DNA from 4 places in the Agrobacterium fabrum str. C58 genome. Region 1 is predicted to be linked to each of the others. Evidence: riboswitches for the same ligand, from Rfam matches in the RefSeq annotation. Region 1 holds a riboswitch; each other region holds the start of a gene.

Region 1 (5,842 bases):
CAGGGCGCGTGAGGCACGGGCCGATGCGGCGACGCAGGGTGCCGACCTTCTGCTCCTGACGGAGCTGTTCATTTCAGGCTATCCGCCGGAGGATCTGGTGCTTAAGCCGGCTTTTCTGAAGGCCTGCCTGAAGGCTGTGGAAGAACTGGCGGCGGAGACTGCCGATGGCGGGCCGGGCGTCGTCATCGGTTTTCCGCGTCAGGGCGAGACAGGCCGGCACAATTCGGTGGCGCTTCTGGATGGTGGCAAGATCATCGCGTTGCGTGACAAGATCGATCTGCCGAATTACGGCGAGTTCGACGAAAAACGTGTTTTCGAAGAAGGGTCGATTTCCGGGCCCTATAATTTCCGTGGCGTGCGGATCGGCATTCCGATCTGCGAGGAAATCTGGAACGACATGGGCGTGTGCGAGACGCTGGCCGAAAGCGGGGCGGAAATCCTGCTGGTGCCGAATGGGTCGCCCTATTATCGCGGCAAGCTGGATGTGCGCCATCAGGTGGCGCTCAGGCAGGTGATCGAAAGCGGCCTGCCGCTGGTTTTCGCCAATCAGCTGGGCGGACAGGATGAGCTGGTGTTTGACGGTGCGAGCTTCGGCTTTAATGCCGACAAGACGCTGGCCTTTCAGATGAGCCAGTTCGAGGCCACGCTCGCTGTCACCGACTGGAAACGCACCGCAGACGGCTGGCATTGCGACAGCGGGCCTTTCTCGAAAATCCCTGAGGGCGAGGAGGCGGATTACCGCGCCTGCATGCTGGGCTTTAGGGATTACGTCAACAAGAACGGCTTCAAGAGCGTGGTTCTCGGCCTTTCCGGCGGCATCGATTCGGCGATCTGCGCAGCCCTTGCCGTCGATGCGCTGGGTGAGGAGCGGGTACGCTGCATCATGCTGCCCTACCGCTACACCTCGGAAGAATCGCTGAAGGACGCCGCCGATTGTGCGAGAGCGCTCGGCTGCCGTTACGATATCGTGCCGATCGTCGAGCCGGTGGAAGGCTTTCTTTCGGCGCTCTCCGAACTCTTCGAGGGCACGGAAGAGGGCATTACCGAAGAAAATCTGCAGAGCCGCACGCGTGGCACCATTTTGATGGCTGTCTCCAACAAGTTCGGCTCGATGGTGGTAACGACCGGCAACAAGTCGGAAATGTCGGTGGGCTATGCGACGCTTTATGGCGATATGAATGGCGGTTTCAATCCCATCAAGGACCTCTACAAGATGCAGGTCTATGCCATTTCCAGCTGGCGCAACGCCCATGTGCCGCCGGGCGCGCTTGGCCCTTCCGGCGAGGTTATCCCAGCCAATATCATCGCCAAGGCGCCATCGGCCGAACTGCGCCCCAACCAGACCGACCAGGATTCGCTGCCGCCCTATCCGGTGCTGGATGATATTCTCGAGTGCCTTGTCGAGAAGGAAATGTCGGTCGAGGAAATTCTGGCGCGCGGCCATGATGTGGCCACCGTGCACCGGGTCGAGCATCTGCTTTATCTGGCCGAATACAAGCGCCGGCAATCGGCTCCGGGTGTGAAGATCACCAAGAAGAATTTTGGGCGGGACCGGCGTTATCCGATTACCAACCGGTTTCGGGATCGGTAAGGTGCGCAAACGGAATGTATGCGCCAGTCGACGCTCCACACCAGACTATCGACAGGCCCGGGAGGCAGCATGCGCAGTTCCATCGAAATCTTCAACATCCGGACCCGGAAGATGCGGGTGGTCTGGCAGACGCCGGAGCTGTTTGAAGCGCCGAACTGGTCGCCGGACGGGAAATATCTGCTGTTGAACAGCGAAGGGCTGCTTTATCGCCTGTCACTTGCCGGCGACCCTTCGCCGGAAAAGGTCGACACCGGCTTTGCGACAATCTGCAATAACGACCACGGCATTTCGCCCGATGGTGCGCTCTATGCCATTTCCGACAAGGTGGAGTTCGGCAAGAGCGCGATCTACCTTTTGCCGTCGACGGGCGGCACACCGCGGCTGATGACGAAGAACCTTCCCTCCTACTGGCATGGCTGGTCGCCGGACGGGAAAAGTTTTACCTATTGCGGCATTCGCGACCAGGTTTTCGACATCTATTCCATGGACATAGACAGCGGCGTTGAAACGCGCCTCACCCATGGTGAAGGCCGCAACGACGGCCCGGATTATTCGCCGGATGGACGATGGATCTATTTCAACTCCAGCCGAACCGGCCAGATGCAGATTTGGCGCGTGCGGGTGGATGGTTCCAGCGTCGAGCGCATCACCGACAGCGCCTATGGCGACTGGTTCCCGCATCCGTCTCCTTCGGGTGACAAGGTGGTGTTCGTTTCTTATGACGCCGATGTCTTCGATCATCCGCGTGATCTCGATGTGCGGGTGCAGCTGATGGATATGGATGGCGGCAATGTCGAAACGCTGTTCGACCTGTTTGGCGGGCAAGGAACGATGAATTCGCCCAACTGGTCTCCTGATGGCGATGAGTTTGCTTATGTCAGGTATTTCCCGGTGGAATGATGACGGTAAGGTGCGGCAGGCCACATTGCCGCACCACCCGTGGGACACTTGTGCTTGCAAGCTTTTTTGCCCATAGCTTCTCCGGTCAGGTGCCCGCCCTTGCGGCGGGAGAATCGGGAATCCGGTGAAAGACCGGAACGTGCCCAACGCTGTAAGGCGGATGCTCTTTTTCTCATGCCACTGAAGCAATTCGGGAAGGCGAAAGGGGCGGATGAAGCTTAGTCAGAAGACCGGCCTGGCAGGATAGACCGAACCGCGCGGACGGCGGCAGGTTGCTGAAGAGGCGCGTCATCGCTGCAAAACCGGCATGGTTTCTGCACCGGCGCGCCCGCATTGTTGGGGTTAAACGATGCCGACCGATCCGTCCGCTGGCAATCCATTGCAAGCCAATCCATTCGATCACGCGCTTTCACCCGCCCGCCCGTTTTCCGGTGCGGAACGCGAAGCGATCTACCGCGCCATCGAGACGCGGCGTGATGTGCGCGACCAGTTCCTGCCCGATCCCTTGCCGGAGGAGCTGGTGGAACGCCTGCTGAAAGCGGCGCATTCCGCGCCCTCGGTCGGTTTCATGCAGCCGTGGAACTTCACCCTCGTCACCGATGGAGGGGTGCGCCAGGCCGCATGGGTGGCCTTCAGCCGCGCCAATGAGGAGGCGGCGGCGATGTTTGAAGGCGAGAAGCAGGCGCTTTACCGCAGCCTGAAGCTTGAGGGTATCCGCAAGGCACCGCTCAGCATCTGCGTCACCTGCGATCCCACCCGCGGCGGCAAGGTGGTGCTGGGCCGCACCCACAATCCGCGCACGGATGTCTACTCTACCGTCTGCGCCATCCAGAACCTCTGGCTTGCCGCCCGCGCCGAAGGCATCGGTGTCGGCTGGGTCAGCATTTTCCACGACAGCGATGTTCGCGCCATTCTTGATATCCCCGAGCATATCGAAATCGTCGCCTGGCTGTGCCTCGGGCGCGTCGATGCGCTTTATACCGAGCCGGAGCTGGCGGTGAAGGGCTGGCGGCAGCGCGTGCCGCTCGAGGAACTGGTGTTTCGCAATCGCTGGGGTGGGCGGTAAGGGATGAGATGCGATAGCGTCGCCTCTCGTTCCTTCTCCGCGCATGGGGAGAAGGTGGCCCGAAGGGTCGGATGAGGGGGCTAGCTCACCGAATATCGCTGACGTTGCCCCTTCATCCCGCTGTCACGAACTTCTCCCCCTCGGAGAGAAGAAACAGGGGCGCGCTCGCCCCATTACGCACGCGCAAGAGATTTCACTGCTGCGGCTGAATGCCTTTAAGTGCCGGGTTCTTCAGGTCTATCCGGCCTGTCTGATCCGGCAGGAATTTGGGGCCGATGACGCGCACCCTGGTGTCGTTCGGGTCATAGTCGCGTTCGGGAACGGGTTGTTCCGGCGGCTTTGCGGCCTGTTGCTGCTCGGCGGATTTCTGCGGCTTGTCTCCACTCTTGTCACCCTGGGGTGATGGAATGGTGCTGATGCTGGAATAGGGCCTTTCGGCTTGCGGCCGGGCGGCCTCTTCCTGCTTCTGCATGTCCTGGTGGTAGGCGGCCATGTTGCAGGCGCAGCCCGGCGCTTTCGGGGAGGAATTGCGATAGGCGAAGGCGGTCGGCAGGTCTTTGTAGGGTTTGCCGGTTTGCGCAGACACCATGTCTGCTGTTTCCTGATCCGTCATGGAATGGAAATAAAGCTCCGTCTCGGTTCCCGGGCACATTTTCTGGCATTGTTCGGCCTGGGCGCGGAAATCGAGCGGCGAGGCGTTGGAGGCAATCGGGAAGAATGAACCGTCGCAGGTGCGCACGCAGAGTGTGCGAAGCCCGCCCTCAGCGGCGGCATTGGGGTAGGGCGAAAGGCCTGCCTGTCCCGGCTCATTTTCCTGCTGACGGAAGGCATCGGGATAACGCGTCACATCGGGAGCCTGCGGCAGTCGCGTGTCCGTTTCCGGCATTGTGCTGCAACCGTTGGCATCGAGGGCGGCGAGAATGCGCTGGCGCCTGACGTCGCCGTCGTCATTGCGCGCTGCCGCCATGGCGTCGTCGCGATCGCGGATGATCGCGTCACGTTCGGCCTCGGCATCCACCAGCGCATCGCCGATCTCGGCGCAGACGCTGGCATTGGGATTGCCATAAACGATGACGCTGCCTGATGAGCAGCCATAGCTGCGCATGTCGTTCCTGATCTTGCGGATGACGATGTTCTGGCGGGCGAGCGCATTGGCATAACGCCGCACCTCGGCCGTGTTGCCGATAACGCGAGGCGGCTCGCGCAGCTGTTGATACAGCGTATCGCACACCTGCTCCGCAAAAGCGGCGGCAGGAGCCGTGAAAACAAGGGGAAGCAGGAGGCCGATGATGCGGCTGCGCCGGGTCAATTGTGCGATCCGTTTGATGTCCCCGGCCGGTGGCAGGGGTGTTACGCTTCAGGAAATCCGTGTTTCGGGAAGATAACATATGCTGTTGCCGCATTGCGGCAACAGCATGTTCAAAACTGCGTTAATGCGCCTTCATCACACCGAAGGGTGCGAGGCCTGCACCACGGCAAAGGCCGCCATGTTGACGACGCCGCGCGAGGTGACGCTGGGCGACAGGATGTGGGCGGGCAGGGCCGTGCCGAGCAGGATCGGGCCGACATGCAGGCCTTCCGTCAGCGTGCGAGTGACACCGAGCGTGATATTGGCGGCATCGAGGTTCGGGAAGACCAGAAGGTTCGCCTCGCCGGTCAGCACGCTGTTGGGCATGGCACGCTTGCGCAGCGCTTCGGAGAGTGCCGAGCCGCCCTGCATCTCACCATCCACTTCCAGTTCTGGCGCTGCCTGCTGGATGATCTTCAGTGCGCGGCGCATCTTGCGGGCGCTTTCCGAGTCACGCGATCCGAAGTTGGAATGGCTGGCGAGCGCGATCTTCGGCGTAATGCCGAAACGACGGATTTCCTTCGCCGCAAGGATCGCCATCTCGGCCACTTCTTCTGACGTCGGGTCGTTGTTGACGAAGGTATCGGTCAGGAACAGGGCGCCCTGCTGGGTAATGAGAAGGCTGAGGCCCGCAAAGGAGCGCACACTTTCCTGCTTGCCGATGATCTGGTTCACGTCGCGCAGATGGCGGTCATAACGGCCTTCCAGACCACAGATCAGCGCATCCGCTTCGCCACGCTTCACCGACAGCGCACCGATGACGGTGGAGTTGGTACGCACGATGGTGCGGGCGGCTTCCGGGTTGATGCCGGCGCGACCGACGAGGGCGAAATAATCATCCACATATTCGCGGTAGCGCGGATCGTCTTCCGGGTTGACCACGGCGAAATCCGCATGCGGGCGGATGCGCAGGCCGAAGCGCTTCAGGCGCGTTTCG
Region 2 (5,842 bases), 1.2 Mb from region 1:
TAAACCAACGCCGTCGAAACTCGTGCCCCGAACGGAAACGAGCCGTTTGTCGCCCGTCAAAACCGTGTCGACGTCCAGCAGGCCGAGCCCCTCGACAGTCGCCGGCGGTCCCTCGATGCCGTCAGGATCGGCAACGGTTTTTCCAAGCATCTGGTAACCGCCGCAAAGGCCGAGAACGTAGCCGCCGCGTCTCACATGCGCCTTTATATCAATGTCCAGGCCGGCATCTTTCAGCACGGCGAGATCGGCGATGGTCGATTTCGAGCCGCACAGCAAAACCAGACGGCAATCGGCGGGGATCGTCTCACCTGGACGGACCCGGATCAGTTCCACATCCGGCTCCATGTCGAGGGGATCGAGATCGTCGAAATTGGAAATGTGCGGCAGGATCGGCACGGCGATGCGGATTTTTGCGCTTGGCTTTCGTTGGGCTGGGCCGGAAAGCCCCAGAGCATCCTCCGCCGGCAGTTTCGCCGCATCGGAAAAATGCGGCAGAAGCCCTATGGAGGACCAATCGGTCTTTTCCGCAATCATCCGCATGCCATCGGAAAACAGTGCCGGATCGCCGCGAAATCGGTTGACGATGAAACCTTCGATCATCGCCGCGTCATCGTCGTCGAGCACCTCTCTGGTGCCGACGAGGCTGGCGATGACGCCACCGCGATCGATATCGCCGATCAGGATCACTGGCGCATCGGCCGCTCGGGCAAAACCCATATTGGCGATGTCATTGGCGCGGAGGTTTATTTCCGAGGCGCTGCCTGCCCCTTCCACCAGCACCAGATCGGCCAGTTGTTTCAAGTGCTCGAAACTATCAAGCACGCGCGGCATCAGCCCGGCCTTCATGTGCTGATAATCGGCCGCCTTGGCGCTGCCGACGATCTTGCCCTGCACTACCACCTGTGCGCCGGTTTCGCTCTGCGGCTTCAGGAGCACCGGGTTCATGTGCACGGAAAGCGGCACGCCTGCTGCCCGCGCCTGCAGCGCCTGCGCACGGCCGATCTCACCGCCATCGGCGGTAACTGCGGCATTGTTCGACATGTTCTGTGGCTTGAACGGCACGACGGAGAGGCCGCGCCGGGTGAATGCCCGGGCAAGACCGGCCACCATCAGCGATTTGCCGACATCGGAGCCGGTTCCCTGAAACATCAGCACCCGTGCTGTCATGTCAGAATTCTATCCCGGCTTGGGCCTTCACGCCCGCCTTGAAGTGATGTTTCACCAGCGTCATTTCCGTCACCATATCGGCGGCGTCGATCAGCGGCTGCTTGGCGTTGCGGCCGGTGACGATGACATGCAGATCGGGCCTGCGACTAGAGAGCGTTTCGACAACTTCTTCCAGCGGCAGGTAATCATAGCGCAAAGCGATGTTCAGCTCGTCGAGGAGCAGAAGACCGATTGTTTGGTCGGCCATCAGGGCCTTGGCCTCTTCCCAGGCCTTTGCCGCGGCCGCGACATCGCGTTTGAGGTCCTGCGTGTCCCAAGTGAAGCCCTCCCCCATGGTGCGCCAGACGACCTTATCCCCGAAGAGCGTCAGGGCCTGCTGCTCTCCCGTCGACCATGCACCCTTGATGAATTGCACGACGCCAACTCGCCGCCCGGTGCCGAGCATGCGCAAGGCGAGGCCGAACGCGGCCGTGGACTTGCCCTTGCCGGGCCCGGTATTGATCATCAGCAGGCCTTTTTCGATGGTCTTTTCCGCAACTTCGGCGTCCTGCACAGTCTTGCGGTTGACCATTTTCTGCCGGTGGCGTTCGGCTTCGCTGTCGCTGATGTCGCGGGTCATCGCTCGTTCCTTCTTGTCCTGCGGCGCGAGACCTTTTGCCCCCGCCATTCGGAGCGGCGACTATACTCAATTTGCCGCACCCGGCAATGCGCTGGTCACGGGCACGCGGCATTGACCCTTACACCCGTTCAGCCTAAGGGTAAGGGACTGACGGTCTTTTCCCGGCAACGGGAAAAGCTAAGAGGGAACACGGTTCCGCCCCGAGAAAGGGTCATTCCGTGGCTGCCCCCGCAACTGTAAGCGGTAAGCCCGCACCGTAAAGCCACTGAACCTTTATGATCGGTTCGGGAAGGCGGTGACAGGGTGTTGATAGCCGCAAGCCAGGAGACCTGCCGTTTCAGGAAAAAGCGTCTGCCGGGCGGGGTGCTCCGGTCAGTCGGTCAGATCGAACAGCGGGTTTGCGCCTGTCGCACACCGTTTTCGATAGCCGCACCCCGATGAATTTTAACGTGACGCGGGAACGGGACGGTTTGGATATTTCAGCGACATCTTCAGGTTCAAACGGGAACCCGCAGGACGAGACAGCGCCGGGCGTTACCGTCTTCGTATGCCGCAGTTGTCGCGATGATGTCGATCCCAATGCCGAACCGCGTCCCGGTTCGCGTCTTGCCGATGCCGTCATTGAAAAGGCGCAGGAGAGCGGCATTGCCGTTCGCTCCGTCAATTGCCTTGCCAATTGCAAGCGTGGCCTCAGTGCCGTGCTCCGCAGCGCCGATGGCTGGTCTTATGTGTTTGGCGGGCTGACGCCCGGCGATGCGGAAGACCTGCTGGTCGGCGCGCGGCTGCTTTCTGCCGCCCCCGACGGCCTGATGCCCTGGCGTGGCCGCCCGGAACCCCTAAAGCGCGGCATGCTGGCGCGCATTCCCCCATTCGATTTTACCGAGGAGAGATCATGAGCACCCTTCTGGACCGCGTTCCCTGCACCATCGTCACCGGCTTTCTGGGTGCCGGAAAAACCACACTGCTGCGCGGTCTTCTCGAAAAGCTTGACGGCAAGCGGCTCGCCATCATCGTCAATGAATTCGGCGATATCGGCATTGATGGCGAAATTCTGAAAGGCTGCGGCATTGAAAGCTGCCCGGAGGAAAACATCGTCGAGCTGGCCAATGGCTGCATCTGCTGCACGGTGGCGGATGATTTCCAGCCCGCCATCGAACAAATCCTTAGCCGCCAGCCGAAGGTGGAGCATATTCTCATTGAGACCTCCGGCCTTGCCCTGCCGAAGCCCCTGGTGCAGGCCTTCCAGTGGCCGGCCATCAAAAGCCGCGTGACTGTCGATGCCGTGGTCGCCGTGGTGGATGGCGCGGCTCTGGCCGAGGGTCAGGTCGCCCACGACATGGAAGCGCTTGCTGCCCAGCGTGCCAACGACGAAGCGCTCGACCATGACGATCCGGTCGAAGAGGTCTTCGAAGATCAGGTCGCCTGCGCCGATCTTATCGTGCTCACCAAGGCCGATCTTCTCGACGATGCCGGCCTCGAGAAGGCCAAGGCCCATATCCTCGAACATCTGCCAAAGGCGGCGAAGATCGTTGTTGCTTCGAATGGTGCCATCGATCCGACCGTGCTGATCGGTCTCGGCCTTGCGGTGGAAGAGGATATTGAAAACCGCCGCACCCATCATGATGGCGAACTCGATCATGAACACGATGATTTCGACAGCTTCGTCATCGACCTGCCGGCCGTTACCGATCCGGAGGCGCTGGCGGCCCGTATCGCGCAGACGGCCGCTGCCGAGAATGTGCTGCGCATCAAGGGCTTCATCGAAGTCGCCACTAAGCCCATGCGTCTGCAGGTGCAGGCTGTCGGCAGCCGCGTCAACCACTACTACGACCGCCCCTGGGCGGCGGGTGAAGAGCGCCGCAGCCGTCTCGTCGTCATCGGCGAAAAGGGCATTAACCGCGAAAAGATCGAACAGATGCTGGCCGCCTGACATAAGCCGTTTGCGCATTGTCCGGACGCAAAACCGCTGCGCACTTTTACTGGAAATGCTTTAGATGCATATTCTCGCCACCACATCCTCGTCTCTGGACGACCTGATCGAGCCGGTTGATCTCAACCAGCCGCGTTCGGATGTGGTGGTGCTGTCTTTTTCGGCAAGCGATCTTGCCGGGCTTGAGCGGGCGTGGGGAAAGGCGGGAGAGACCCTCCCCTCCCTCTCTGCCGCGAACCTCTCCGAACTTCGGCACCCGATGTCGGTCGATCTCTGGATCGAAAAAACGGCGGAACATGCCCGCGTTATTCTTATCCGGATTCTCGGAGGCGCGGAGCGCTGGCGCTATGGGGTCGATCAGCTGGCTATTCTGGCGCGCAGGCGGGGCATCAAGCTTCTGCTTTTGCCGGGGGAGTGCAGTGAAAGGGATGAAAAGCTCGAGGCGGCCTCAACTGTCGATAAGCCGATGCTGGCCTCCGTTCTCTCCTTCTTCCGCGAAGGTGGAAGGGAGAATATGGGCCGCCTTGCCGCTGGCCTTTCTGTTCTGGCGGGCGGTGGAGAATGGCCGGATATAAAGGCTGACCCCCTGCCGAAAGCCGGCTTCTATCGGCCGGATCTGGGTGTCGTTGGGCAGGACGAGGCTTGTGCCGGGTTCCCTGCCGGTGCGTCCGTTCTGCCCATCCTCTTTTACCGCTCCATGCTTCTGGCGGAAGATGCTGCACCCGTCGATGCGCTGTTTCAGGCGCTCTCTGCGCGCGGGTTTGCACCCCTGCCGATTTTCGTCAGCGGGTTGAAGGATGGGGAAGCGATCCGTTTTCTTGAAACGGTGCTGCCCGCTCTCCAGCCCGCCGCCATCATCGCCGCTACGGCCTTTGCCAGCCATACGGATGATAGGGGCGAGACGTTGTTCGACCGTCTCGGCGTTCCGGTTTTCCAGGCGGTGATGGCGACCACCCGGCGCGTCGGCTGGGTGGAAAACGCGCGCGGCCTCAATCCGTCCGATCTTGCCATGCATGTCGTCTTGCCTGAACTGGACGGGCGGATTCTCACCGGGGCGATTTCGTTCAAACAGGCGCGGACAGATGGCGGTGTCAGTCTTGTGAATGTGCCGGAGGCGGATCGTATCGAGCAGGTGGCGAACCGCATCGCGGCCTTTCTGCGACTGAAATCTGCGCCACCGCGGGATCGCCGCATCGTCATTCTGATGCCGGATTATCCCGGTGCCGCGCCGGGGCGCACCGGTTATGCCGTTGGTCTCGATGTGCCGCAAAGCGTGCTCGAAATGCTGCGCGATCTCGCCGAGGCCGGTTATGCGGTGGAGGATATTCCTGAAACGGCGCGGGCGCTGCTCGATCGTATCGAGAGCCAGGAAGCGACCGTCGATCTTTCCACCTATCGGGATTTTTTTGCAGGTTTGACTGAGACCGCCTCCAGCTCGATGAATGCGACGTGGGGAGCTGCGGAACAGGACGACGCTTTTGCCGATGGCGCTTTCCATTTTCGCGTTGCCCGCTTCGGCCAGGTCTTCGTCGCGCTCGCGCCGGATCGGGGGCGGAACGAGGATCGGCGGGTGGATTATCACGACCCTGCCCTGCCGCCACGCCACGCGCTCGTCGCCTTCGGCGCATGGATGCAAAGTGTTGTGGCGACGCATGCCATCGTGCATGTGGGCGCGCATGGCACGCTGGAATGGTTGCCGGGCAAGACGGTTGCGCTTTCCCGCGATTGTTTCCCGGAAATCGTCACCGGCCCGCTGCCGGTGGTCTATCCATTCATCGTCTCCAACCCCGGTGAGGCGGCGGTTGCCAAGCGGCGCATCGCGGCGGTTACCATCGGCCATGTGCCACCGGTGCTTGTCAATGCCGGGCTTTCGCCGGAACAGTTGGCGCTGGAACAGCTGGTCGATGAATATGCGCAGGCGGATGGCCTTGATCGTCGCCGCCGTGACCGGCTGGCGAAGCTGATCGTTGAAAAGGCGCTGGAAACCGGGCTGGCGGCCGAGGCGGGCGTTGGCGCGAAGGATGATGCCGATGCGGCCCTTTCACGCATTGATGCCTTTCTCTGCGACCTCAAGGATTTTGCCATCAAGGACGGTCAGCATGTTTTCGGTCGTTCCCCCGAAGGCG
Region 3 (5,842 bases), on a different replicon from region 1:
CGGATATGACCCCGCACCCGCCGGCATTCCCCCCGTGCTCCCCCTTAAGGGGTAAACCGGCATGCATTAGCCAGCACTAAACCGAAAGCTCCCTTCGGATGATTTCCGCCCCTGCACCCAAAGCATTCAGCTTGCTTCTTGCGACCTGACGCGAGAGGGGTGCCATGCCGCAATTGGTGCAGGGATAAAGCTTGTCGGCATCTACAAACCGAAGCGCTTTTCGCAGTGTATCCGCGACTTCCTCGGGGGTCTCGATTGCACTGGTTGCCACGTCAATGGCGCCAACCATCACTTTTTTACCCCGAATGAGCTCGATGAGATCCATCGGAACACGGGAGTTGTGGCATTCCAGCGAGATCAGATCGATATTGGACTTCTGCAGTTTGGGGAAAGCTTCCTCATATTGCCGCCACTCCGACCCGAGAGTCTTTTTCCAGTCCGTATTGGCCTTGATGCCGTAACCGTAGCAAATATGCACGGCAGTTTCACACTTCAGCCCTTCGATTGCCTTCTCGAGCGTGGCAACGCCCCAATCATTCACCTCGTCAAAAAAGACATTGAATGCGGGCTCGTCGAACTGAATGATGTCGACACCAGCAGCCTCCAGTTCCCTGGCTTCCTGATTGAGGATCTTGGCAAATTCCCAGGCCAGTTTTTCGCGACTTTTATAGTGGCTGTCATAGAGCGTATCGATCATGGTCATGGGACCCGGCAGGGCCCATTTGATGGGCTGCCTGGTTTGCTGACGCAAGAATTTGGCGTCTTCAACAAAAACCGGCTTTTCGCGAGACACTGCGCCAACGACCGTCGGCACACTGGCATCGTAGCGATTACGAATTCTGACGGTCTCACGTTTTTCAAAATCAACGCCGCTGAGGTGCTCGATAAACGTCGTGACAAAATGTTGGCGCGTCTGCTCGCCGTCACTGACGATATCGATGCCTGCCTGTTGCTGGTCGTTCAGGGACAATCGCAGGGCATCTCTTTTGCCCTCAATCAATTCCTCATCCTGCAATTTCCAGGGTGACCAGAGTTTTTCAGGTTGTGCAAGCCAAGAGGGTTTTGGCAGGCTGCCGGCGGTTGACGTGGGCAACAGTGTTTTCATGATAGGTTACCTTGTGTTTTGGTCGTCAACGGGCGCAATCAGAAGATAATCTCTCGAGAATGGACCGATATGGTCTGATGAAATGCTGCTCGGCAAACCTGCCCTGCTCGATAGCTAGCCGGCTACGTTCTTCCCGATCATAGACAATTCGAGTGAGTGAATAATCCTGGTGGTTCAGGTCCGGCTGATAGCGAGCGCCCGCCGCAGAATTGGCGTTATAAATCTCGGGCCGATAGATCTTCTGAAAAGTCTCCATCGTGCTGACGGTGCTGATGAGCTCGAGATTGGTGTAGTCGCCAAGCAAGTCACTGACAAAATAAAAAGCCAATGGCGCAACGCTATTCGGAGGCATGAAATAGCGGACCCGCAACCCCATTTTTTTGAAATATTGGTCGGTCGAAGAGAACTCATTCTGCCGGTATTCGACACCCAGTACAGGATGCTGATTGTCAGTTCGGTGATAGGTTTTGCTGCTTGATGCACTCAGGCATATGACTGGCGGCTTGTTGAAATTCTCTTTGTAAGCAGCCGAGTTCAGGAAACACTTGAACAGGTTTCCGTGCAGATCGCCAAATTTGTCTGGCGTGCTGAATTGGGGCCGGTCCCTGTTGTGCTCCGGCAGCAAGACGCTGAAGTCGTAATCGCGGACATAGGAAGAAAAATTATTGCCGACAATGCCATCAATGCGCTCGTTGGTTTTTCGATCAACGATGTTCGTTTTCAGGATTTCAATCAGCGGAAAAGCATCATTCCTGCCTTCAGCACCAATATTCATTTCGACGGATATGATTTCGAGCTCGACAGAATAGCGGTCGCCTTCAGGGTTATCCCAATGCGCCAGTGTGTTGAAACGATTGTCGATCATCCTCAGGGCATTGCGCAGGTTCTCCTGACGGTTCTCTCCCCTAGCCAGATTGGCGAAGTTGGTCGTAACACGCGTGTTTTCTGAAGGATGATAATCTTCATTAAAAGTAACTCTCTTAATATCAAAATTAAAATCTCTACTCATCGCGATTCGACGTCCTTGTCTCCCGATATAAACCTGAAATTTTTGACTTATGCTTCAGGATATACGAAACATTATTTTCAATTATCTCCAGCCTGCAACATTCCTGCTGCCCATACTTGAGACTGTGCGTGATATATGCCTGAGACATTGATCGAGTAAAAATGGTTTTATCTCATTGAAGCATGAGCCACGTTCATGATTTGGCGTAGCGCCGGACTAAAGATCCTCTGCTGCGAACCCCTCAACGCTTCCATGACATTCCGGTGATAGATGCCTTGACCAGTTCAACGACATGCGACATTGGTTAGCCATCGTGGTTCTGCGGACGAAGGTCCGGAGCTAAGAGGGAATTCGGTGAGGGCTTTAATCACAGCCTGAATCCGAAGCTGCCCCCGCAACTGTAAGCGACGAGCGAAAGTCCATCATGTCACTGAGGCCGGCCTCGGGAAGACGGACCAAAGCTATGACCCGCAAGCCAGGAGACCTGCCGCGATAGATAACGTCCACGGGCGGGGTGTCCCGGAGTGCCGCTTTCGCGATAGGTATTCCCGTGCCTTTGCCTCTGCGTCATGTCCCGCCCTGCCGCAACCTGAGGCAGAGCCGATGACAGAGATCGCAACGATAGAAAAGCCTGCTCAGCACGGCGCGACAACCCGTCTCATCGATATCGTCTTTCCCGGAGATACCAACCATCACGGCACTCTCTTCGGGGGGACCGGCCTTGCCCTTATGGATCGGGTCGCCTTCATTGCGGCGACCCGCTTCGGACGGACACCCTTCGTGACTGCCTCCTGCGAACGTATCGACTTCAGACAACCCGCGCGCATCGGGCATATCGTCGAATTCACGGCGAGACCCGTGAAGGCTGGACGCCGTTCCCTCACGGTCGAGGTGGAAATGGTGGCGGAAACCATTATCGGCCGCCAGCAACACACCTGTACGCGGGGCATCTTCCATATGGTGGCCATACCGGAAGGTGAGGACGCCGCGAGCTATGTCCTGCCCGAACTCCTCACTGAAGAGACACCTGATCCAAGCGATGCCGTCACCATGGTCGAGATCGTCTTTCCGGATCAGGCAAACAGCGCCGGCCGGATGTTCGGGGGCGAAGCTATTGCCTATATGACCAAAGCCGCTTTTGTTGCAGCGTCGCGCTACTGCGGCAAGCTGGTGGTGCTGGCCTCATCCGAGCGCATCGATTTTGCAAGGGCAATCGAGATCGGCGAAATTGTCGAGGCGCAGGCACACGTCGAACGCGTGGGCCGCAGCTCCATGTCGATCCAGACAAAACTCTGGTCCGAAAATCTTCTGACAGGCGAGAGACACATCACGGCCACCGGACACTTCACCATGGTGGCGGTCGACAAGGACCACCGGCCGGCTACCATTCGCGACCCGGCCGAAGCCTTTTCCCTGGAAAAGGGAGGAGCATAACCATGCTGGACAGGCAACATCTTTCGATCCTGCGTGAAGTCGATCGCATGGGCAGCCTCACGGCCGCGGCGGAGCGGCTGAATGTATCCCAGTCGGCTCTCAGCCACACCATCCGCAAGCTGGAAGATCGGTACGGCGTGGCGATGTGGGAAAAGGATGGCCGCAACCTTCGTCTCACCGACGCAGGCCGCTACATCCTGACGCTGGCACAGCGCGTTCTGCCCCAGATCGAGAGGGCTGAGAATGTTCTGTCGGATTATCGCCACGGGCAGCGAGGCTCGCTCAAGATCGGCATGGAGTGCCATCCGTGCCACCAGTGGCTAATGAGTGTCACAAAACCCTACCTCATGGAATGGCCGGATGTGGGCTTGGAATTGACGACCTCGTTCGCTTTCGGCGGCGTGGCGGCACTGGCTGGATATGAAATCGATATCCTGATCACACCGGATCCGATTGAGATGGCCGGGGTCCACTATTTGCCGGTGTTCGACTACGAACTGGTGCTCGCGGTGCCAGTCGATCATCCGCTGGCGTTGAAACGCCATGCCGAACCTGCGGATCTGCTGGATGAGACGCTATTCACCTATCCGGTACCGCCGGAGCGGCTGGATGTGTTCTCGCAATTCCTGGTACCTGCCAATTGCCGCCCGCGTCATCACCGCAATATCGAAACGACGGAAATGATGCTCCAGCTCGTGGCGGCAGGCCGCGGGGTTAGCGCCATTCCCGATTGGCTGGTGCGACGGGAAGCGGCAGCACTCGGTGTCCGCGCCGTCCGCATCGGTCAGAGCGGTATCCAGAAAAGCATCCATCTCGGTTTAAGAGATGGTGACGATACTGTCGATTTCATCGCCGGGTTTCTCGAGACGTCGCGTCAAATATTAGCCTGACGCGCCGATTTTCGATCAGTTCGCCAGCCCTGGCAGGAGGAAGCGTCTATATGCATGTTTGGAACTCATCGCCGGCATGGCTGGCAGATGACGCCGCAAGTGAGGTAAAAGCAGAAGCGCGAGCTTTCTGTCTACGGATCATCAATGAATTCTACGGGATCGGTTACACGCCGGCCTGGCACTCCGATCTGGACTCACTGTTGAAAGCAGCTCCCGAAAACTGGTTTTCGAACGGGGAGCGAGGAGGTTTTCTTCTCGTCCGGGACGACGGAGGACGCATCGTCGCCGCTGGAGGTCTCTACGCTCTTGAGAAAAAGCCATCAACGAGAGAGCGCTTTCGAGATCGCTACCGCGACGCGGACGGGGTGTGTCAGATCGCCCGGGTCTATCTGGAGCCAGGCGCTCGGCGGAAAGGAATGGGGTCGTCGGTCGTGGCAGCTCTTGAGACTAGAGCACGCGAACTGGGCTACATCACGTCTTATCTTCATGCCGATGCAGAAACACCTGACACCCTTCGCTTCTGGAGAAGCCAGGGATACAGCGAGTTCGGCCGGTTCTCCTATCCGTCACCAAGAGGAACGGATAGCAGCGTGGACTTCGAAAAGTCTCTCCAAGAGGATGCTGAATGAACGACAAGGATGTCCTTGTGTTTCAATCGAAGACTTTTCGCCTCGGGCCGCAAAACACCCACCGCTTCACGAGGGACGAAATGCCCCTGTGATCCGTCGAAGCACGGCATTCGCGTGGTCGCCGGTGACCGTGGAAATCATCACGACATCCAGTTTCGGAAGTTCGGGGAGCGAGCGGCTCCTGACTTGTCGCACGCTGGCGGGAGCAGCACTTTGTGCCAGAAGCCCGACACCAATTCCGGCTTCGACTGCAGCTCCCACCGCCGTTGCCCCGGTGCCGACGAACACCTCGCGCCAGGCGATATCAGCGCTCTCCAGCGCCCGAAGGGCCATGGCTCGCAAATTGCAAGGTTCCGGCTGAAGCACAAGAGGCACGGGAACGTCTGAACGCAGATCGAAATCCGCACTGCCGTACCAACCAAAGCTTTCCTGAAACAACGGCTCTCCATCCCGGCGGATATCATCGTGCCGCAACACGACGATCGCATCGAGTTCTCCGGCATCATAGAGTTCAAGCAGCGTTCTGGTGCCGGCGGTGCGAAGATGAAGCGTAACGCTCGTCACGCGCTCGCTGACCACTCGAAGTATCCGCGGCAGGTCGGCACCAATCAGATGATGCGTGACACCGATCGCCAGCCGCGTCGGCTCCTGACCAAAGACATCAAGCGCACGGCGGCCGGCAGCGACATAGGCGCGCGCGGGTTCCAAAAAGCGTTCGCCTGCTGCCGTCAAACGCACGCGGCGCGGAGTCCGTTCGACCAGGCGATGTCCCAGC
Region 4 (5,842 bases), on a different replicon from region 1:
GGACGATATCGATATTGCCGGCATGGAAATGCAGGTCGTGGGCGAATAATTTCATGACCGACCTCTCTTTTGCCCCAGGATGAAGGCGAAGGCGGGTGCGCCGACGAGCGCAGTGATGACCCCAATCGGCAGCACCTGGCCCGGAATGACGATGCGCGAGAGAATATCCGCGATGATCATGAAAACCGCGCCGGTCAGCGCCGTCACCGGTAGCAATATGCCATGGCGGACACCAACGAAGATGCGCGCGGCATGCGGAATGACGAGCCCGACAAAACCGATGGAACCGACCAGCGACACCATCGCAGCCGTCATGATTGCGGAAACGGAGATCAGCACCGCATAGACCCAGCGCACCGGAATACCAAGCGAGGCTGCCGCCTGACCACCGAAAGCGAAGGCATCGAGCGCCCGGGCATACCAGAGGCAGACGGCAAGGCCCGCAAGGCTGACCGGCAAGGCCAGCCAGACATCCGGCCAGCGCACGCCGGAAAGATTGCCGAGCAGCCAGAACATGATGCCGCGCGCCTGTTCGGCATTGGCGGATTTGGTGACGATGAAGGAGGTCATGGCGTTGAACAATTGCGAACCCGCAACGCCCGCCAGAATGATGGCGCTGTTACCATGCCCCGCCCGCACGGCCAGAAGGCTGACCAGCGAAAAAGCCACGAATGCGCCAATGAGCGCACCGGCCGGCATTGTCAGAAACCCTGCGCCGAAACCCAGAAGCGCCACGGCGACGGCACCGGTGGAGGCACCCGCGGAGATGCCGAGAATATAGGGATCGGCAAGGGGATTGCGCAAAAGCGATTGCAGCACCGCCCCGGCAAGCGCCAGCGACGCCCCGCAGCAGGCGGCAACGACCGCGCGGCTGAGGCGGTAACTCCAGACAATACCCTCATCCAGCGGCTCAAGCGGATAACCCGCATGGAAAACGCGGTTGGCAATCGTCTTTGCGACGACATCGAAAGGAATGGCGGTCTCGCCGATGGCCGCCCCGGCCATCAGCGCGACAAGCAGCAGGGCGAGTGCTGCAAATGCCAGCCCCGCCCTGCCAAGATGGGTGGAGAAACGGTTCACTTGGCGAGGCCAGCGGCCGAAATCGCCTCGGCCAGCGTTTCAATACCTTCGATGGTGCGAATGGTCGGGTTCATCGCCTGCGCATCCATGTCGAACACACGGCCTTGCTTGACGGCGGGCATGATGCTCGCCACGGGATCGGTTTCCAGGAACTTGCGCTTGACGGCGATATCGTCCGCCGGGAAGCGGCGGCGATCCATCTTGCCTGCTACGATCACGGTCGGATTGGCCTTGGCGATCGTCTCCCAGCCGACGGTTGGCCATTCCTCATCGCTTTCAATGACATTCTTTAAGCCCAGCGCGGACATGATGTAACCGGGAGCGCCGTTGCGGCCGGCGACATAGGGGTCGATATCCAGTTCGGCGCTGGAGAACCAGAAGACGGCGGAAAGCTTGCCATTCGCGGAGGCTATCTTGGCCCGTGCAGCTTCCTCGCGCTTCTTCAGGTCGGCAACGACCTCTTCACCGCGCCCCTGCACGTTGAAGATTTTGGCGAGGTCGCGGATTTCCTGATAGATCAGCTCCATGGTGAAGCCGGTATTGCGCACACCATCCCCGCCGCCGGAATTGTCCTTGCCGACGCAATCGGCAGGTGAGGTATAGACGGGAATGCCGAGTTCGGCGAATTGCGCCGGCGTGCCGACAACACCCTCGGGACCGATCTGCCACTGGAACTGCGTCGTGATGAGCTCCGGCCTCTTGCCGACAACCGTCTCGAAGCTAGGATCATTATCGGCCAGCCGTTCGACCTTGGCATTGGCCTCCTCATAACCTTTCAGAACCGGACCGATCCACAGCGCCGTGCCGACGACCCTGTCGGCAACGCCGAGCAGGTAAAGAACCTCAGTCGTGCTCTGGCCAACGGATACGGTGCGGGCGGGTGCCTGCTTGAAAGTGATCTCCTGACCGCAGCTGTTGATCGTCAGGGGATAGGTGGTTTCGGCGGCATTTGCACCGACAAAGGGCAAAGCCCAAAGCACGGCGGCCAGAAAGCCGGCATGAACCGGCAGGCGTCTAGAATGAAACATGTGTTCTCCAGTCGAAAGTAAAACTTATTCCAGAGCAGCAGGCGTCAGAACGCGCAGCAACAGCGGGACGTCTTGTACGGAGAACGGTTATAGGACGCAAACGAAATGTTATGAAATAACATTACAAATTCCTCCTCCGGGCTTCCCCGCCCGTAACGATGGTTTCCATTTTGACGGCAGGTCTCCTGGCTCACGGATTTGCGTCCCTCATCTGCCTTCCCGCATTCCGAAAAAAACAGTGGCATGACGCCTTCAAGCGTCACTGGGATGAACAACAATCCGCTTACAGTTGCGGGGGCAGCCAAGGCATTGGACGAAAAAGATCGCCCGCACCATGTTCCCTATTAATCCCTTCGCCTTTCGGCTGTAGGAACCGTCGCTTTCTCACATAAGGGGCAAGAGGCGGAGCGTCAATTGCGATCGTGTCGCAGCTCAGCACAAAGTCAGAACAGGGAAGGGCCCGCCAGCGCAAAAATTCTCGCCGTGCCGGACCCCATCGGCTGCGGCTCGTCTTTTGACATGGTCGTCAGCGTTTCGATCACTACCAAACCTGATTGCGCGAGAAAATCGGAAAAGGCGCCGCTGTCGCGCACGGCATCGAGACGGGCAAGCTGGTCTTCCAGATCGGCAAAATGCCGGCTGACAAGCATGATCGCATCCATTTCCTCCACGGCAACGACCGGACCGATGATGTGGCCCCGCCCCGCCGCCCGGCGAAAGGCAAAAGCGACAAGCCGGCCGGCCTCGAACAGGCCATAACCCGTCTTTTCCTTGAGAAGGCGCAACAGGACGCGGCGGCGCGAAATGCCAAAAGCTGCGCGGTCCATGTCAGCCACGTCGATAAGGTGGTCTTCTGACAGCAACTCGATTTTCTGTTTTCGGCCAGGCGGCATCTCGGCCGGACGTTGCACCTTTCCCCGAAAGAGATGCACTTTTTCCGTTTCTCCGGTGAACCCCAACCGGGCAAACAACCGCCTCGACTCGTCCGTGGCATTGATCCGGAGCGATATGACAGGGAACTTCGCCAAAAGCCGCCGCACCAGCCATGGCGCAACGCCCTGCCCCTGCAGGCGTGGGGAAACGATGACCATGCCGAGCGTTGCGAAACCCTCATCATAGGCAAACAGCATCGCGGTTGCGACGACGCGATCAATCTCATCGAGGGCAGCGAGGCCGACGCCGCACTGCCGCAGAAAACACCATTCATTCGCGTGATATTGCCACCCCACCGCCATGGAAAGCGCGTGCAGATGATCGGCCTCGACATCGGCGATATCCACGGTTCGCAACTCGAAACTATCGACTTTGAGCAGCTCCATAGCAAACGGCTCTCATTTCCTCCGGCGCGGAACCTTGATCCCGGCAGCCCAGCCCACGACATCCGAAGATAACCAGCCTTGCCAGCACGAATTTTCCGAAAGCACTGGAAGGACACAACAATCTACCGAAATCACCCGCATTTCAGCAGATAAACGCCATCAGCCACTTTAAGCTCTCGCCGTTGAAACGACGGAGACAGCCATGAACGCAATCGAAATTCTGGAGCGTCTTGTCGGCTTCCCATCGATCGTCGGAACCGCCAATGGCGATATCGCCGGATGGATCGCGGATTATCTGGAAAGCCACGGTGCGAAAGTGTCCATGCTTGCCGGCCCTGAAGGCGACCGCGCCAATCTTTTCGCGAGCTTCGGCCCGGCTGATGTCGCCGGATATATCCTCTCCGGCCATATGGATGTGGTGCCCGCCGGTGAGCCGGAATGGTCCTCCGATCCCTTCATGCTGAGAGCCAAAGGCGAGCGTCTTTACGGGCGCGGAACCACCGACATGAAGGGTTTTCTGGCCACGGTTCTCGCCGCAGCACCGGCATTTTCGCGCATGGCGCTGAAGCGGCCCGTGCATATTGCCTTTTCCTATGACGAAGAGGCGGGTTGCCGCGGTGTGCCGCACATGATCGCCCGATTGCCGGAACTATGCGCTCCGCCGGCGGGCGCGATCATCGGCGAGCCAAGTAATCTGCGCGCCGTGCGCGCTCACAAGGGCAAGGCCGCCGCGCGCATCACCATTCGCGGTCGATCTGGCCATTCGTCGCGGCCCGATCAGGGCGTCAACGCCATCCACCTGATGACCGGTATCATGGCAGAGGCGGTCGCGACAGCACAGGAGCTGACACAGGGGCCCTTCGAAACGACCTTCGAGCCGCCCTATTCCTCCCTGCAGATCGGCACGGTAAGGGGCGGGCAGGCGCTCAACATCATCCCCGATCATTGCGCCATCGAGCTGGAAGCGCGAGCGATTGCCGGCGTTTCGCCACTCGCGCTGCTTCAGCCGGTGCGCGATGGCGTGGAGGCGCTTGCCGCTGAGGGCATCGATATCGAATGGACGCCGATGAGCGACTATCCCGCATTGTCCCTTGCCGGCGATGCGCCGCTTGCAAAGCTTCTGGAAGACTTGACCGGCGCGCCCTGCATTCCCGCCGTCAGCTATGGCACGGAGGCTGGGCTTTTCCAGGCGGCGGGCGTTGACGCCATCATCTGCGGCCCGGGTGATATCGGCCGCGCTCACAAGCCGGATGAATATATCACCACCGGCGAACTTTCGGCCTGCCAGTCCATGCTGGAAACACTGGCAAACCGCTGCACGGCTTGAACCTTCGGAACACGGATTTCAGATGACGTTTTTCTTCAATTCCGACGCCAAGCGCGGCGAGATTTTCCGGCAGGCCCTGGCCCGCGACCTGCCGGACCTGCCCTTTTCGATGGATGCCGCGAGCGTCAATCCGGATGCTGTTCGATACCTCATCAGCTGGACGGTGCCCGAGGATATAGGCCGCTACCGCAATCTCGAAATCCTGTTCTCGATCGGCGCCGGTGTCGACCAGTTTCACATCGACGCAGTCCCTCCCCATGTGAAGGTCGTGCGCATGGTGGATGAGGGCATCACCCGCATGATGCAGGAATATGTCAGCCTCGGCGTGCTGGCGCTTCACCGCAATTTGCCCGCCTATTTGGGCCAGCAGCGCCAAGGACTGTGGAAGGCCGTGCCCCAGCGCCAGGCGGAAGAATGCCGGGTGGGCGTTCTCGGCCTTGGCATGCTGGGCGTTGCGGCGCTGGAACGGCTGAAACCCTTCGGTTTTCCGCTGTCCGGCTGGAGCCGCTCACCGCGCGAGATCGATGGCGTGACCTGCCATCATGGCGAGGCCGGATTGGCGAAGACCCTCACGACGAGCGATATTCTCGTCTGCCTGCTGCCGCTGACGGAGGAAACCACGGGTCTTTTGAACAGCGAACGTCTGGGGATGCTTCCCGAGGGCGCGGGGCTGGTTCACGCCGGACGCGGCAGGCAGCTCGATCACGATGCCCTCATCGACGCGCTGGATAGCGGCAGGCTTTCCGGCGCGGTGCTCGACGTCACCGAGCCCGAACCGCTGCCGGAAGACCATCGTTTCTGGGCACATCCGAAAATTCTGCTGACACCGCATGTCGCCAGCGTCACCCAGCCGCATTCGGCAGCGCGCACCGTTGTCGAAAACATCAAACGATACCAGTCCGGTCTCGAGCCGCTCGGCCTCGTCGATCGCAACCGCGGATATTAAACTACCCCGTTCCAGGAAAGGATACCCCATGTCGCTTCTCAAGACCATCGATAACAATCCCACCTTCGAGCCCAAGAAAACCAAGACCATGCCGGAACGCCTCGTCGAAGGTGATCCCTCCTACAAGACCTGGGCGCTGGAC

The links. A riboswitch is a leader RNA that binds a small molecule or an ion and turns the genes downstream of it on or off. The one in region 1 is predicted to bind cobalamin.
Region 2: linked by a shared signal. The riboswitch ahead of ATU_RS13665 (DUF1636 family protein) and the one ahead of bluB (5,6-dimethylbenzimidazole synthase) in region 1 are both predicted to bind cobalamin.
Region 3: linked by a shared signal. The riboswitch ahead of ATU_RS17820 (acyl-CoA thioesterase) and the one ahead of bluB (5,6-dimethylbenzimidazole synthase) in region 1 are both predicted to bind cobalamin.
Region 4: linked by a shared signal. The riboswitch ahead of ATU_RS15715 (ABC transporter substrate-binding protein) and the one ahead of bluB (5,6-dimethylbenzimidazole synthase) in region 1 are both predicted to bind cobalamin.

The regions. Positions count from the first base shown of each region.
Region 1 is NC_003062.2:1,637,393-1,643,234, reverse strand. It holds gene ATU_RS08130 (NAD+ synthase) at 1-1,591, shown strand, start outside; gene ATU_RS08125 (TolB family protein) at 1,661-2,491, shown strand; cobalamin riboswitch at 2,562-2,744, shown strand; gene bluB (5,6-dimethylbenzimidazole synthase) at 2,841-3,557, shown strand; gene ATU_RS08115 (DUF2865 domain-containing protein) at 3,751-4,866, opposite strand; gene ATU_RS08110 (NADP-dependent malic enzyme) at 5,002-5,842, opposite strand, start outside.
Region 2 is NC_003062.2:2,806,265-2,812,106, reverse strand. It holds gene ATU_RS13675 (cobyric acid synthase) at 1-1,167, opposite strand, end outside; gene cobO (cob(I)yrinic acid a,c-diamide adenosyltransferase) at 1,169-1,786, opposite strand; cobalamin riboswitch at 1,921-2,137, shown strand; gene ATU_RS13665 (DUF1636 family protein) at 2,257-2,682, shown strand; gene cobW (cobalamin biosynthesis protein CobW) at 2,679-3,716, shown strand; gene cobN (cobaltochelatase subunit CobN) at 3,781-5,842, shown strand, end outside.
Region 3 is NC_003063.2:919,294-925,135, forward strand. It holds gene ATU_RS17810 (methionine synthase) at 77-1,105, opposite strand; gene ATU_RS17815 (DUF1852 domain-containing protein) at 1,131-2,114, opposite strand; cobalamin riboswitch at 2,412-2,620, shown strand; gene ATU_RS17820 (acyl-CoA thioesterase) at 2,718-3,548, shown strand; gene ATU_RS17825 (LysR family transcriptional regulator) at 3,551-4,438, shown strand; gene ATU_RS17830 (GNAT family N-acetyltransferase) at 4,489-5,067, shown strand; gene ATU_RS17835 (LysR family transcriptional regulator) at 5,134-5,842, opposite strand, start outside.
Region 4 is NC_003063.2:438,859-444,700, forward strand. It holds gene ATU_RS15705 (ABC transporter ATP-binding protein) at 1-55, opposite strand, end outside; gene ATU_RS15710 (FecCD family ABC transporter permease) at 52-1,080, opposite strand; gene ATU_RS15715 (ABC transporter substrate-binding protein) at 1,077-2,108, opposite strand; cobalamin riboswitch at 2,267-2,501, opposite strand; gene ATU_RS15720 (GNAT family N-acetyltransferase) at 2,552-3,427, opposite strand; gene argE (acetylornithine deacetylase) at 3,630-4,754, shown strand; gene ATU_RS15730 (2-hydroxyacid dehydrogenase) at 4,777-5,700, shown strand; gene ATU_RS15735 (cupin domain-containing protein) at 5,729-5,842, shown strand, end outside.